4 regions of the Nonomuraea sp. NPDC050536 genome follow, and region 2 is predicted to be linked to each of the others. Evidence: riboswitches for the same ligand, from Rfam matches in the RefSeq annotation. Region 2 holds a riboswitch; each other region holds the start of a gene.

Region 1 (3,568 bases), on a different contig from region 2:
TCTCCTTCCACAGGTCCTAGATCCAACCTCTCGCGCCCGCCGCTCAAACACAAGCGACATTCCCCAACATAGTCGTGTCATAATTTGGTGGAATGTGTTGGAAGGAGGGGGCGTGCTCGCACAGCAGCGGCAGCAGACGATCCTCGAGCGAGTACGCAGCACCGGTGGTGTCCGGGTCGCCGACCTGGTGCGCGAGCTGGGCGTCTCCGACATGACGATCCGCCGTGACCTGGAGGTGCTCGCCGAGCGCGGGCTGCTGGAGAAGGTGCACGGCGGCGCCACCGCCCTCGGGCCCGGCTCGACCGAGGAGCCGGGCTTCACCGCCAAGTCCTCCCGCCAGCAGGGCGAGAAGGAGGCCATCGCGCGTCGCGCCGCCGAGCTGGTACGGCCGGGCACCGCGGTGGCCCTGTCGGCGGGGACCACGACGTGGGCCCTGGCCCACCACCTCATCAGCGTTCCCGAGCTGACGGTGATCACGAACTCGATCCCGGTCGCCGACGTCTTCCACCGCAACCCGCGCGCCGACCGCACGGTCGTGCTGACCGGCGGCGTGCGCACGCCCTCCGACGCGCTGGTCGGGCCCGTGGCCGTGGCCGCGATCCGGCGCCTGCACGTGGACACGCTCTTCCTGGGGGTGCACGGGATGAGCGTGCGCGCCGGGTTCACCACGCCGAACCTGCTGGAGTCCGAGACCGACAGGGAGCTGGTAGCGGCGGCGCACCGGCTGGTCGTGCCCGCCGACCACACCAAGTGGAACACGGTCGGCATCAGCACGATCGCCGAGCTGGCCGAGGCCGACGTGGTCATCACCGACTCCGGGATGCCGCAGGAAGCACGTACCGAGCTGGCCGAACGGGCCGGAGAACTGATCATCGCGGAGGGCTCGCAGTGAAGCGCACCATCACCCACCTGGCGGACGGCCGAGAGTTGATCTACTTCGATCAGCGTGACGACGCCGACAGGAGCGCGATCGACCGGCGGGCGCTCGATCCCAGGCCGGTGGCTTCCGAGCTGCGGTACGACCCGCTGACCGAGGAGTGGATCGCGATCGCCGGGCACCGGCAGACGCGCACGTTCCTGCCCCCGGCAGACGAGTGCCCGCTGTGCCCGTCCACGGACACGCGGCTGTCGGAGATCCCGGCCCACGAATACGACGTGGTGGTGTTCGAGAACCGCTTCCCCTCTTTCTCTGGAAATTTCGGGGCTTATCACGATGTGGGCGGGCTGAGTGAGGTCCGTCCGGGCGTGGGGCGGTGCGAAGTGGTCTGCTTCACCTCCGACCACGACTCCTCCTTCTCGCGGCTGTCCGACGCGCAGGTGGAACTGGTCATGGAGGCCTGGGCCGACCGTACGGCGGAGCTGTCCGGGATCGAGGGCGTCGAGCAGGTCTTCGTCTTCGAGAACCGGGGCGAGGAGATCGGCATCACGCTCCCCCACCCGCACGGTCAGATCTACGCCTACCCCTACATCACGCCGCGCACCAAGCTCCACCTGGCCGCCGCGGAGAAGCGCCCCACCCTGTTCGCCGACGTGCTCACCGCCGAGCGCGCCGCCGGGACCCGGGTGGTGGCCGCCAACGACCTGTGGACCGCCTTCGTGCCCGCCGCGGCGCGCTGGCCGTTCGAGGTACACGTCTACCCGCACCGCCAGGTTCCGGACCTCGCGGCGCTGTCGGAGGCGGAACGGGCCGCGTTCGCGCCGCTCTACACCTCGGTGCTGCGGGCGCTTGACGGGCTGTTCGGGGTGGCCATGCCGTACATCGCGTCCTGGCACCAGGCGCCGGTGCGGCAGCGGCGCGAGCTGGGATACCTGCACCTGGAGCTGTTCAGCATCAGGCGGGCGCCGGGGAAGCTGAAGTACCTGGCGGGGTCGGAGTCGGCGATGGGCGCCTTCGTCAACGACGTGCTGCCGGAGGAGGCGGCCCGCATGCTTCGATCACAGGTAGATCACTAATTGATTTCGCCTTGGAGTCGCATTACCCCGGATATACGACTAGTATCCCTCACGCATCGGTCGTAACACCCGTTGCATGCCTAATCCCGGGCGCGTCGCCCGGGAGCCGGGGACCCACCGCACTCCGGGGTGAATCCACGCAAGTGGTAGGGAAGCTCCCACGCCCGAACCCGTCAGCTAACCCGGTCGGCAGAGGGAGAGGAACCCCCACGTGGCACGGGCGAACTTCGCCATCGGCCTCATCGCCGCCACAGCCGTGGCCCTCAGCGCCACTACTCCCGCCTCGGCGGCCCCCAAGCCCACGGAGAAGCAACTCCGCGCCGAGCTGAAGCAGCTCAACAGCAAGATCGACACGCTCATCGAGTCCTACAACGCCAAGCGGGTCGAGCTGACCAAGGCCAAGAAGGCGGCCGAGACCGCCAAGCAGCGCCTGGCCACCGCCCAGCAGGGGCTCGACCAGGCCGAGCGGAAGGTGGCCGAGCTGGCCACGCTCCGCTACCAGAACGGCGACCCGGCGCTGTCCAGCCTGATCCCGCCACCGACCGGCAGCGGCGCCGCCGTACTCGAGCAGCTCACCTCCGACCAGGTGGCGATGGTGCAGGCGGTGACCACCGCCCGTGACGAGACGAAGCAGGCCTCCGACGACGCGGCCGCGCTGGCCGCGCGGATCAAGGCCAACGCCGACGACGTCGGCAAGGAGAAGGACCAGGCCGAGGGGCTCATCAAGGACATCCAGCAGAGGCTGCAGAACCTCATCCCCTACGGGCCCGGCCGCAAGTCCGACGGATCCTGGGCGCCCGAGCTGCCCGGCGGCTCCGACAACATCACGCCGCGCATGCGCACGATCCGCGGCCTGATCGAGAAGAACTTCAAGCTGCCCTTCGACGTCGGCTGCTTCCGCTCCGGCGGTGGCGGCGAGCATCCGCTCGGGCGCGCCTGCGACTTCATGATGAGCTCAGGCGGCACGATGCCCGGCGCCGCCAACAACACGCTGGGCGATCAGATCGCGGCCTGGGCGCTGAAGAACCAGGACAAGCTCGGCGTGAAGTACGTGATCTGGAAGCAGCGCATCAACATGGGCTCAGGCTGGCGCGCCATGGAGGACCGCGGCAGCATCACCGAGAACCACTACGACCACGTGCACATCTCGATGAACTGACAGCCGAGCCAGATCGATCACAAAGGTGATAAATTCCCGTGATGTCTGATGTCCATGGGGCATGGCGGGAGAGGCTTTCATGGCGGGGTTCGATATCTACTTCGACGCGCTCGAAGACTGTGCGGGTAAGGCCAACGGCGTCGCGAACCAGTTCAAGACCGTGGCCGACGAGAACCCGGCAGGCCCCACGCAGTCCTGCTTCGGCTCCCTCCCGGACGCCTCCGGCAAGCTCGTCGAGGCCGTCAAGAAACTCGAGTCGAAGCTCGCCTCCGAGACCCGGCACGCCCAGCGAAACCTGAAGAAGGTCGAAGCGGCCCTGTACAAGGTCGTCAGCAACGTCCGCAAAGCCGACAACCCAGGCTCCGAGGTGGCGCAGGCGTGACGGACATCTGGCAGTCGTACCTCAGCGCCATCCAGAACATCATCAACGACCTGAACGGCGATGATGACGCGATC
Region 2 (3,568 bases):
GATCATGTCAATAGAGATCGTCAAGTGCGGTGAATTCCGCGCTTGACGGCCTTTCCTGAATCCGTTTACCGTCTGCGAGACGAACGGGTTCGCCCGGTCACCGAGTTCTGCTGTCGAGAGGACTCTCCATGGATGTGCTCGCCGAAGGCGTTGAGCTGAGCCATGCGGATCTCGCGCTCCTCGCGGAGCTCGCCACTGGAGTCACGGTCGATCGGGTGGGCCGCCGCCTGGACATCAGCGGCCGCACGGTCCGCCGCCGCCTCCGCTGCATCTGCGACCGCATCGGCGTAGCCACCGCTATCGAAGCCGTCGCCTGGGCATGCCGCCGCCAACTCATTTGACGCCCATTGTCACGTTCCACCCGCACCTCCCCTGCTCTTTTGATGTACGGCGAGCCGTCCCACCTGCTTGTTCCGTGTACGGCAAGCCGCCCCACCCCTTGTTTCCTGTACGGCTTGTTTCCTGTACGGCGAGCCGCCCCCACCCGCCGCCCTCCGTACTTCGGCTGAGGACCCGCGACCGGCGCTTCCGGCGAGTCGGCGCCCCCACCTCGCCGCCACGGCGCCCCGTGATCGTGGCACTCGGGCACCGCACCGGCGTACAAAGCTGCCGACAGTACAAACCCCGTGCGGCGGGGGTCGCCGGACAAAAGCAGTCCCGCCTTACGGGAACCGCAGGCGGGACGCTGGAGAGGAATTAGTCGGCGATGCGGACGGCGCCTGCGAAGGGGCGGTTGCCGAGGGGGGCGATGCGGACGACGTCGCCGGTCTGGGGGGCGTGGACCATCATGCCGCCGCCGATGTAGATGCCCACGTGGTGCAGGTCGCTGTAGAAGAAGACCAGGTCGCCCGGCTGGAGCTCCTCGCGGGAGATGTGCCGTCCGGCCGTCCACTGGTCGCCCGTGTAGTGCGGCAGTGAGATGCCGACGGTCTGGTAGGCGGCCATGACCAGGCCCGAGCAGTCGTAGGTGCTCGGCCCTGCGGCGCCCCAGACGTACGGCTTGAGCTGCTGGGTGAGCGCCCAGCGGGCCGCCGCGGCGGCCTTGCCGGAGCCGACGACGGGCAGGTTGACCTTGACCGCGCGGGTGCCGGGGCGGCCGGCCTCGCCGATGGCGCGCTTGTAGAGGTTGCTCTCGACCTTGGCGACCAGCTTGCTGATCTTGTCGCGCTTGTCGGAGAGGTCGGTGACGAGCTTCTGCACCTCGGTGATGCGGGCGTTGGCGCTGTCGCGGGCGCGCTGGGCGGTTTCCATCGCCTGGGTGATCTGGTTGACCGCAGCGCCCTGCTGCTCCTCGATGACGTAGGTGGTGGCCGCCCGGTCGAGGAAGGTGTTGGGGTCGGTGGATCCGGCGAAGGCCAGGGCCTTGCCGAGGCCGCCGGAGATGTACTCGTTCGTGGCCAGCTCGGAGGCGATCGCGCGCTTGGACTCGAGCTGGGCGTTGCTGTCGGCGAGCGTCTTCTTGGCGATCTCGACCGACTTCTTGGCGGTCTTCAGCCGCTCGCGCTGACCGTTGTACTGCTCGGTCAGCGTCTCGATCTGTGTGTGCATCGCCTGCACCTGGGCCGACAGTTCCTTCAGCGAGGGCTTGGGCGCGGCGGTGGCGGAGGTCACGGGCAGGGCAAGCACTAAGGCCGTCAGGGTGGTGGCGACGACGGCGAGCCTGCGGGCGAGACGTTCCGGAGGGCGGGCATTCTTGCCCGCCTGCTTCCCCCCGCGGTCGCGCGTGCGCTTCACCAACCAGCTCCTTTCTGCGGCGCCTACCGGGTTAGCTGACGGGTTCGGGCCGGAGCAGCCCTACCGAGCGGCGGTGCTCGGATTCACCCCGGTGATGGCGCGTGGCCACCGGTGGGTCCCCGGCTCCCCTTGCGGGGATTGGGCGCGTCACCCAGAAGGGTGACATCGACGGTGGACACTAGTGCACCTGCGGTTCGTGCTCAACCAGAACTGCCAAGTCCGTAGAGGTTTCGCAACCGGAGGGTCACGAGGGGATCACGCGGACAGCCGTGCAGGATCGACTTTACGTCCTGTTTGCCCCAGCTTTGACCGCGCCTGATGGGATTCCAGGTTGAAAGGCTGATCGTGGTCGTATGGCCACATCATGTGACTACTACTCGTATACGGAAGAGTTAGGGATGAGCCGTAATGGGATCGGTAGGCTGAGCGCCCATGGAGCAGGCCGCCGAGCTGGCAGTCAGTGAAACCGAGGTCCCCGAGGTCGCGGTGCGGCGTGCCCGCACGCCCGACGTCAGGATGATCAGGCGACTCGTCGACGCCTATGCCGGTGCAGGTCCACGCCTGCTGGAGAAGGCCACCGTGACCCTGTACGAGGACGTGCAGGAGTTCTGGGTGGCCGAGCGGGGTGGGCAGATCGTCGGCTGCGGCGCGCTGCACGTTCTCTGGGAGGATCTCGCCGAGATCCGCACGCTGGCGGTCGATCCGGAATTCCGCGGGCTGGGGGTCGGTCACAGAATCGTCTCGGCCTTGATCCACACCGCGAAGGAGCTCGGTCTGCGCCGGGTTTTCTGCCTCACATTCGAGGTCGACTTCTTCGCCCGACATGGTTTCCGCCCGATCCAGGGCACCCCGGTCTCACCCGAGGTCTACGCCGAACTGCTGGCCTCGTATGACGAGGGTGTGGCCGAGTTCCTTGATCTGGAACACGTCAAGCCGAACACCCTGGGCAACACCAGGATGCTGCTCCACTTGACACCGGGTGACTCGGTCCTTGACTAATGGGAAAGATGATTGTTGATACCTATGCCGATACGTTGGGCCACACAGGCATGTGCCACATGCGCACTCGAAGCGAGGTGACACGGTGAGCACCGGACAGCCGCCGTATCCACAGGACGATTCCGGCGAGAATGCTGCCGGGACTCCCGAATACGGCCAGCAGAACGTGGGCCGGCCCCAAGGCGAGCCCGACCCGGACGTGACGGTCGTGGGTTACCGGGCCGATGACTACAACCAGCAGCCCAATTACGGGCAGCAGCCCGGATATGGCCAGCAGCAGCAGTACGGCCAGCAGCCCCAGCAGGGGCAGCAGCAGTACGGCCAGCAACCGCAGTACGGCCAGCAGCAGCCCGGCTACGGGCAGCAGCCTCAGTACGGCCAGCAGCCCGGTTACGGGCAGCAGCCGCAGTCCCAGCAGTATGGTCAGCAGCCGCCTTCCCAGCCGCAGTACGGGCAGCAGCCCCAATCGCAGCCGGGTTACGGGCAGCAGTACGGCCAGCAGCCCTCGGACCCGCAGTACGGCCAGCAGCCTTCGGGCCCGCAGTACGGGCAGCAGCCCCAGTCCCAGCCGGACTACGGCCAGCAGCCGCAGTCGCAGCCTGGCTACGGTGACCAGCCGGGTTACGGCCAGCAGCAGTACGGCCAGCCCGGCTACGCCCAGCCGGGTCAGCAGCAGTACGGCCAGCCCGGCTACGGCCAGCCCCAGCAGGGCTACGGCCAGCCGGCCTACGGTCAGCCCGGTTACGGCCAGCCGGTCGGCGTCCAGCCGCCCGGCGCGCCCGCGCCGCTGGCCGAGTGGTGGCAGCGCCTGGTGGCCAGGATCATCGACATCGTC
Region 3 (3,568 bases), on a different contig from region 2:
CCCGGCCAGGACGCGGCCCAGGCGCAGCGCGTCCTCGCACAGCCCCGGGCGCATCCAGTCGTCACCGGCGGTCGCCGAGTAGCCTTCGTTGAAGATCAGGTAGATGACCTCGAGGACGGACGTGAGCCGTCCCGCCAGCTCCGCGCCCTGCGGTACCTCGAACGGCACGCCCTTGTCGGCCAGCGTCCGCTTCGCGCGGACGATCCGCTGGGCCACCGTCGGCTCCGGCACCAGGAAAGCCCGGGCGATCTCGTCGGTGGTCAGCCCGCCGAGCACCTTGAGCGTGAGCGCCACCCTTGCCTCGGTGGACAGCACCGGATGGCAGGCGGTGAACACCAGCCGCAGCAGGTCGTCCTCGATCTCGTCGACCTCGGGCAGGTGCTCGGTGTCGTCCAGAGCGTGACCGATCTCGGCGAGCTTGCGCTCGTAGTTCTGCTGGCGCCTGATCAGGTCGATCGCCCGCCGCTTGGCCACCGTCATCAGCCAGGCGCCCGGGTTGCGCGGCACGCCCGTCTCCGGCCACTGCTCCAGCGCGGCTACCAGGGCGTCCTGCGCCAGCTCCTCGGCCAGGCCCAGGTCGCGGACGAGGCCCGTCAGCCCGGCGATCAGCCGGGCCGCCTCGATCCGCCAGACGGTCTCAACCGTGCGATGAGCGTCGGTCACCGGGCCATCACAGCAGCTCACCCGTCCCGCTGACAACGGTGTCCCGGCCGGTCTTGTCCACGATCGTGAACTTCACGAATGGGGGATCGATCATGACCGGCAGGACACGCAACGGCGGGGAGGGGTCAGGAGGCGTACTCGGGGTAGCCGTAGCCGACGACCTGGGACTTGGGGCGGACGCGCTTCTCGACCTCACCGTTGCCGGTGTTGCCCTCGATCGTGGTGATGGTCCCGTTGTGGTTGTCCTTGACGACGAAGCCGACGTGGTCGATGTCGTCGAGGCTCTTGCTGCCGTCCCAGGCGTAGTAGACGACCGCGCCGGGCTTGGGGGTGTTGCCCCAGCGCTTGTTGTTCTTGAACCACTTGGCGTAAGTGACGGTGTAGGCGTCCCAGCCGACGGTGGAGCGGGCGCCGGTCTGCTCGCCCACCCAGGAGACGAACATGGCGCACCACGCGGCGTTCCGGTACTCCGCCTTGCTGCCGCCGTCGCGCCTGACGGTCTCCGTGGCGCGCGGGGAGTTCATGTACCACTTCTGGAACTTGGTCCCACCGCCGCTGGCGTCTTCCCTGGTGCCGATCTGCCTGGCGGCCAGCGTCAGGACCTGGGCCGCGGTGACCCTCGCCTTGACAGTGTGCGCCTTGACGGTGTGCGTCTTCGTGTAGGTCTCGTCGGTGATCACCTGCGCGGCGGGCGCCTTCACCGAGGCGGTGTCGGCGGTGGCGGCCTGGGCCGCGTGGGAGCCGAAGGCGGTGGTGAGGACCGTCAATCCGAGGACGGCGTGAGCGTAACCGATCTTGGGCGCACGAGTAAGACGATGCTTGACCATCGGGTGGGAGATCTCCTTGCTTCCATGCCGCTTACCGAGTTAGCTGACGGGTTCGGGCGTGGAAGCTGCCCTACGGCACCGTGGTGCCGATTCACCCCAAGGACGTGGGTCCCCGGCTCCGCGCGAGGCGGACTCAGCGGTCACAGGGTTTTCCTGTGATGTGGCAACGAAAAGGTTGCCCGGACATGGAGAAAGTAATACATGCGGCAAGAGGGTGACAAATCCCTAAAGGTAAAGTTTGGTGATCTGCCCCCGTGCTTCGTCCAGCAACCCGGCCATCGCGAGGCTCTCATCCAGCGGCATGACAGGGCTTTCCGTGCGCCCCTCGGCCAGGGCGTCGCGCACCTCACGAAGCTCGCCCGCGTAGCCGTTTTCGGCCGGATCGAGCAGGTGCTCGGAGGGGCTCACACCGGGTCCTGACAGCACGACCCGGCGCGGCGCCCAGAAGGGCGCGTCGATGTCGGCACGCAGCGAGGAGCCCACCACGGTGGCCGTGTTCGGGTAGGCGGCGAGTAAAGAGACGTCCACGAGCGCCCGGGCGCCGGACGGGTAGATCAACACGCCGCCCGCTTCAGCGTCCACCCCGGTGGGCGCGAGCGAGCCCGTCACGTGCAACGACGCAGGCTGGCCGAGCAGCAGCTGGGCCAGCCCGAACGGGTAGATGCCCAGGTCGAGCAGCCCTCCGCCGCCCAGCGCAGGGGCGAAGAGCCGATGGGCGGGATCGAAGGGCTGCGCGAAGCCGAAGGACGCCTGCACCGACCGGACGTCCGTCACGGACTCCTTGACCATGCGGATCAGCGGGTTGAAGCGCATCCACATGGCCTCCATCAGGAAGACCCCGGTCTGGCGGGCCAGCCGGACCATGCGCTCGGTGTCGGCGACGGAGGCGGTCAGCGGCTTCTCGCACAGCACCGCCTTACCGTGCGCGAACGCGGCCTCGGCCACCTCCAGGTGCTGGGCGTGCGGGGTGGCCACGTAGACGGCGTCCACCTCGGGGTCGGCGCACAGCTCGTCGTAGGAGCCGTACGGCGTGCCGCCGAACTCGGCCGCGAAGGCGGCCGCCCGCTCCGGAGAGCGCGATGCGACAGCCGCGACCCGCATCCCGGGCTCTGCCGCGATGACCGCGGCGACGGTCCTGGCGATGCCGCCGGTCGCCGCGATGCCCCACCCTAAGTCCGCCATGCCGATCACCCTATCGGTTGAAGGTCGCCGGATCGGGGCCCAGTCGCGTGCCCCTGCTCAGCGCGCCGATGGCCGCCATGTCCTCGGCGTCGAGGAGGAAGTCGAAGACGTCGATGTTCTCCCGTATCCGCGCCGGCGTGACGGACTTGGGGATCACCACGTTGCCGAGCTGGATGTGCCAGCGCAGCACGATCTGGGCGGGCGATTTGCCGTGCTTGTCGCCGAACACGGCCAGCGCGGGGTCCTCCAGCAGGCCGCGGCCCTGGCCGAGTGGGCTCCACGCCTCGGTGAGGATGCCGTTGGCGGCGTGATAGGCGCGCAGCTGCTTCTGCGGGAAGTACGGGTGCAGCTCGATCTGGTTGATCGACGGGGTGATCTCGGCCTCCCGGTCGAGCCTCTCCAGATGGTCGAGAGTGAAATTCGACACACCGATGGCCTTGACCCGGCCCTCGCGGTAGATCTTCTCGAGACTTTGCCAAGCCTGCACATATCTGTCCCAGCTGCGGAATCTGCACGCCGTCGGTGTTGAGCATGAGCGAGTTCATGCGATCCATTGTTCACGCGGCGTTACCTGTCGCTTCAGGTGACCTGGCTAACTTGGGGGCCGTCGTGATGAACCAATGGGGCAAGGCGGCCTCGGCCTGGGTGGAGTCGCCGCTGCAAATGCTGTGCGCCGTCGAGGCCCACCACGCCGGACTGCTCGGCCCGGAGACCAGGCTGGTGCCCCGCGCCGGGCTGCGCCCGCTCAGGGTGACCCGCCGGGAGCTGGCCAAGCTCGCCCTGCCCAAGGGGCTGGAGCTGGCCGAGCCGCGCGAGCGGATGCCGCGCAAGGTGCAGGCGGTGGGCGACGCGTTCTCCGGGCGGGTGCAGCTGCGCTGGCTCGTCTCCGGCCCGGG
Region 4 (3,568 bases), on a different contig from region 2:
GCCGAACCCCGAGACGTAGGCGTTGAGCGCCCTGGTCCGCTTGGAGGCGTCGGCCACGAGCACGTCCTCCACGGGCACGTCCGCCCGGGTGGCCATGCCGAGCAGCTTGGTGCGCAGCGGCCCGGAGGGCAGCGGGCGGAAGTCGTTGAAGAGCGGCTCGACCACGACGGGGTAGACGAACGAGGCCACCACGGTGAACAGCGCGGCGCCGATGGCGGCGGGGATCCACCAGCGTCTGAGCCTGCGCGCCAGCGCCATCAGCACGATCAGCATGACCGACAGGATCACCACGCTGATCGCGATGCCCTTGAGCCGGTCGCCGGTCCAGCTCGCCCAGTTCTGCGTGGACAGGCCGTACTGGCGGAGGATCGTCTCGAACCACATGCCCAGCGGCCAGCGCAGCAGCTCGACGATCGCGGTCAGCACCAGCACGCCCAGCACGATCCGCACCCATCGCGGCCCCCGCAGCCGGGCCAGCAGCCGCGCGCCGAAGGGCGTGGCGACCAGGACGCCGGCGAAGACGATCGTCAGCGCGAGCGAGAGGTTGCCGGGGACGCTGGTGGCGGCGTCGAAGGCGTCGGCGCGGGCGATCTGCGCCGCGGTGAAGTCGCGCGCCGGGTCGGGCGGGACGTAGGGAGCCTCGGGCGGCAGCGCCCGCCACGGCGTGGTGAGGATCACGACGGCCATGATCAGCGCCCCCAGGACCACCATGGCGATACCGGTCCCCCGCGACGGCCGCGCGTCCTCGGTGAGGTCGTCAGGCGCCGTGTCGATCATCGATGTCACCCCAGTCGCTCGCGCACGTAGTCGCGCCACATCCCGGTCAGCCGCGCGACGTCAAGTCCTACCGTCGCGCGCAGCGCCCGGTCCACACCACGGGCCCGCGCGTCGCGGTAGAGCGCCACCAGCCTCTCCTCACCGAAGCGCTCCGCCAGGAACCGACACGCCAGCCACGCCTCCTGATAGCTCTGCGGCAGCCGTACGGCGCCCGGCGCGAACCCGCCGGGACCCGGCAGCGCGCGCGGCACCCGGCCGGCCCTGACCTCGGCCCTGAGCTCCGCCGCGGCCACGGGCAGGCTCAGGCCGGAGTCCTTGTAGGCCACGTAGTCGGCGAAGCCCTCGTAGAGCCACGCGGGCAGTCCCTTCGTCCCCGCGGCGACGTGGGTGAGCTCGTGGGTGAGGACCACGTCGCGGCCGGTCGGGGTGAGCCGGGCGAAGCCGTCTGGCACCACGATCACCCGGTCCCCGTCGGCCAGCGCGGCCAGCCCCGCCACGGAACCCACTCCGGCCATCCGGGCCGCCTCGGCAGCGGAGGCGGGGACCACGACCTTCGCCGTCACCCGCCCGCCCAGGACGCGCGCGACCCGCCGCGCCGCGGTGTCGGCCCGGCCGGCGAGGTCGCGGAGAAGCTTCGGGTCCGCGCCGGGACCGGCGACGACGGACACCTCGCCCCGGACCGCCTGGGCGCTCGCGGCGGGCGGGGTTCGCGGGATTTGGGGCGCGCCGGCGGCGACGAGCCCGAGCAGCAGCAGGCCCGCGATCACCATTTTGCGGCTCACCTGCGCGGACACGATGCTCGATGGTAAGCACGAAGGCCCCGCCCCACAAATGGGGCGGGGCCTTCGTGACGGTCAGAGCCCGGGTCGGACCGCTCCGGCGAACGTCGACTTCCGCCATCCGCTGAGCTTGTCGATCCGGACCCTCTCACCGGTCTTCGGCGAGTGGATCATCTTGCCGTTTCCGACATACATGCCCACGTGGCCAAGCCCGTGGAAGAACATCAGGTCACCCGGCTGGAGATGCTTCCAGGAGACCTTCTTCCTGATGCGGGCGAACTGGCTTGCCGCCACGCGGGGGAGCTTGACCCCGGCCTTGCGCCAGGCGTACTGGACAAGACCGGAGCAGTCGAACGAGCCGGGCCCGGTGGCCCCGTACCGGTACGGGTCACCGATCTGGGCCTTGGCCACGGTTACCGCCTTCCGGGCCCTCGACTGCTGCCGAGCGAATGTGGCCGCCCTCGCCGACTTGGCGGTGGTCGCCGCCTTGACGGTGAAGCTGACGGCCGTCTCTGTCGTCGCCGCCTGAGCCGCTGGGGCATGGAGGACCAGACCTCCGGCCGTCACGGTCATCGTGAGTGCCACCCCACTCAGGGCAAGGCGAGACAGACGGGGGTTATGCAGGGGAGTAGACAGGATTTCTCCTTGGGTCTTCCACGAACGCCTACCGGGTTAGCTGACGGATTCGGGCCTGGAAGACTCGCCCTACGGCACGCCATGCGCGCCGATTCACCCCTTGATCCCTGGGGGACGATCAGGGATCTGTGGTTCCCCGGCTCCGTGCCTCCTGACTGCACGGACTCGGCCAATGGATCTTTATGCGTCCACATCGACCACGGTGCCGGGGTTCGATGTCGGTTGGCGGCGACCTGGCTGGAGCACCGCGACGCCAGAAGCTACGCCGAAAGGTCACGATCCGGCAAAGTGACAGCAAAGTTGTCAAGATCGAATAAGCGGCTTGTAAAGCCTCCAACCCCTGCTGGAACGAGGGGCGCCGTTACCGAAAAGTGACCCTTCTCACATTTGGAGCCCCACCTGCGAGTCAGGTCCCATCTGTCACACAAGTCACACGAATAACAGCAGGCCGCGGCCTGCCGTACGGGTAAGGGGGCTCGAAAGCTAGGGCCGGATCGCGCCGGCGAAGCCGCTGCCGTAGCTGGACAGCTTGACCACCTTGACCACGTCGCCCGTCTGGGGCGCGTGGACGATCTCGCCGTTGCCGGCGTACATGACGACATGGCCGAGGCCGGAGTTGAAGATCAGGTCGCCCGGCTCGAGCGCGTCCATGGAGACCTTGCGGCTCGAGCCCCAGGCCCACTGCTCCCACGTCGTGCGCGGGAGAGACACGCCCGCGGCCCGCCAGGCCGCCTGCATGAGCCCCGAGCAGTCCCAGCCGCCCGGCCCGGTGCCGCCGAAGACGTAGGGCTTGCCGATCTGGGCGTAGGCGAACTTCAGCGCGGCCGCGGCGCTGCCGGAGGCGGGCCCGGTGTACACCTGGCCGTGGCTGTTGGGGTCGCCCGCCTGGTAGGCCCCCAGACGCTTCAGCAGCTTCTTCTGCTGGGCGATGAGCTTGAGGATCTCGCCGCGTTCCTTCTCGACCGCGTCGCGCTGCTGTGTGGCCTGCTGGTAGGCCTGCTGGGCGCCGTCGCGCTCGGTCTTGAGTCCGCGGTTCTGCTCGTCGAAGGCGGCCAGGGTCTCGCCCCGCTCGGCATTCAGCCGGTCGGCCAGCGCGAGCCCGTTGAGCATGCCCGCCGGGTCGCTCTGCTGGACGATGGCGGGCAGCGAGGCCGGATCCATGCCGGAGGTGTAGGCGTTGACGGCGATGGCCACGACCTGATCGCGCAGGCCCGCCACGGTGGCGAGCCTGCTCTTGTAGCGGTCGTTCAGCTTGCCGTAGGCCTGCTTGGCCTTCTTGTACTTCTCGTTGGCGGTGTTGTAGCGGTCGACGACCTTGTCCGCCTGGTCGTTGAGCTTGGCGAGCTTGGCCTTGGCCTGCTTGAGCGTGGGTTTCG

The links. Region 2 has a riboswitch for cyclic di-AMP ahead of ACIBHX_RS49455 (NlpC/P60 family protein). Riboswitches for the same ligand answer to the same signal wherever they lie in the genome.
Region 1: another riboswitch for cyclic di-AMP. It lies ahead of ACIBHX_RS35795 (coiled-coil domain-containing protein); the one in region 2 lies ahead of ACIBHX_RS49455 (NlpC/P60 family protein).
Region 3: another riboswitch for cyclic di-AMP. It lies ahead of ACIBHX_RS18630 (CHAP domain-containing protein); the one in region 2 lies ahead of ACIBHX_RS49455 (NlpC/P60 family protein).
Region 4: another riboswitch for cyclic di-AMP. It lies ahead of ACIBHX_RS11880 (C40 family peptidase); the one in region 2 lies ahead of ACIBHX_RS49455 (NlpC/P60 family protein).

The regions. Positions count from the first base shown of each region.
Region 1 covers NZ_JBITHD010000015.1:262,520-266,087, reverse strand. Annotated here, with positions in the region: gene ACIBHX_RS35805 (DeoR/GlpR family DNA-binding transcription regulator) at 113-892, shown strand; gene galT (galactose-1-phosphate uridylyltransferase) at 889-1,953, shown strand; cyclic di-AMP (ydaO/yuaA leader) riboswitch at 2,021-2,159, shown strand; gene ACIBHX_RS35795 (coiled-coil domain-containing protein) at 2,165-3,112, shown strand; gene ACIBHX_RS35790 (hypothetical protein) at 3,192-3,494, shown strand; gene ACIBHX_RS35785 (NlpC/P60 family protein) at 3,491-3,568, shown strand, end outside.
Region 2 covers NZ_JBITHD010000034.1:79,566-83,133, forward strand. Annotated here, with positions in the region: gene ACIBHX_RS49450 (LuxR C-terminal-related transcriptional regulator) at 129-341, shown strand; gene ACIBHX_RS49455 (NlpC/P60 family protein) at 697-1,734, opposite strand; cyclic di-AMP (ydaO/yuaA leader) riboswitch at 1,740-1,889, opposite strand; gene ACIBHX_RS49460 (amino-acid N-acetyltransferase) at 2,167-2,733, shown strand; gene ACIBHX_RS49465 (RDD family protein) at 2,819-3,568, shown strand, end outside.
Region 3 covers NZ_JBITHD010000006.1:6,474-10,041, reverse strand. Annotated here, with positions in the region: gene ACIBHX_RS18635 (RNA polymerase sigma factor) at 1-663, opposite strand, end outside; gene ACIBHX_RS18630 (CHAP domain-containing protein) at 789-1,490, opposite strand; cyclic di-AMP (ydaO/yuaA leader) riboswitch at 1,504-1,639, opposite strand; gene ACIBHX_RS18625 (Gfo/Idh/MocA family protein) at 1,716-2,672, opposite strand; partial or broken gene ACIBHX_RS18620 (aldo/keto reductase) at 2,683-3,168, opposite strand; gene ACIBHX_RS18615 (hypothetical protein) at 3,285-3,568, shown strand, end outside.
Region 4 covers NZ_JBITHD010000003.1:401,112-404,679, forward strand. Annotated here, with positions in the region: gene ACIBHX_RS11870 (M48 family metallopeptidase) at 1-777, opposite strand, end outside; gene ACIBHX_RS11875 (hypothetical protein) at 783-1,571, opposite strand; gene ACIBHX_RS11880 (C40 family peptidase) at 1,632-2,141, opposite strand; cyclic di-AMP (ydaO/yuaA leader) riboswitch at 2,203-2,373, opposite strand; gene ACIBHX_RS11885 (NlpC/P60 family protein) at 2,676-3,568, opposite strand, start outside.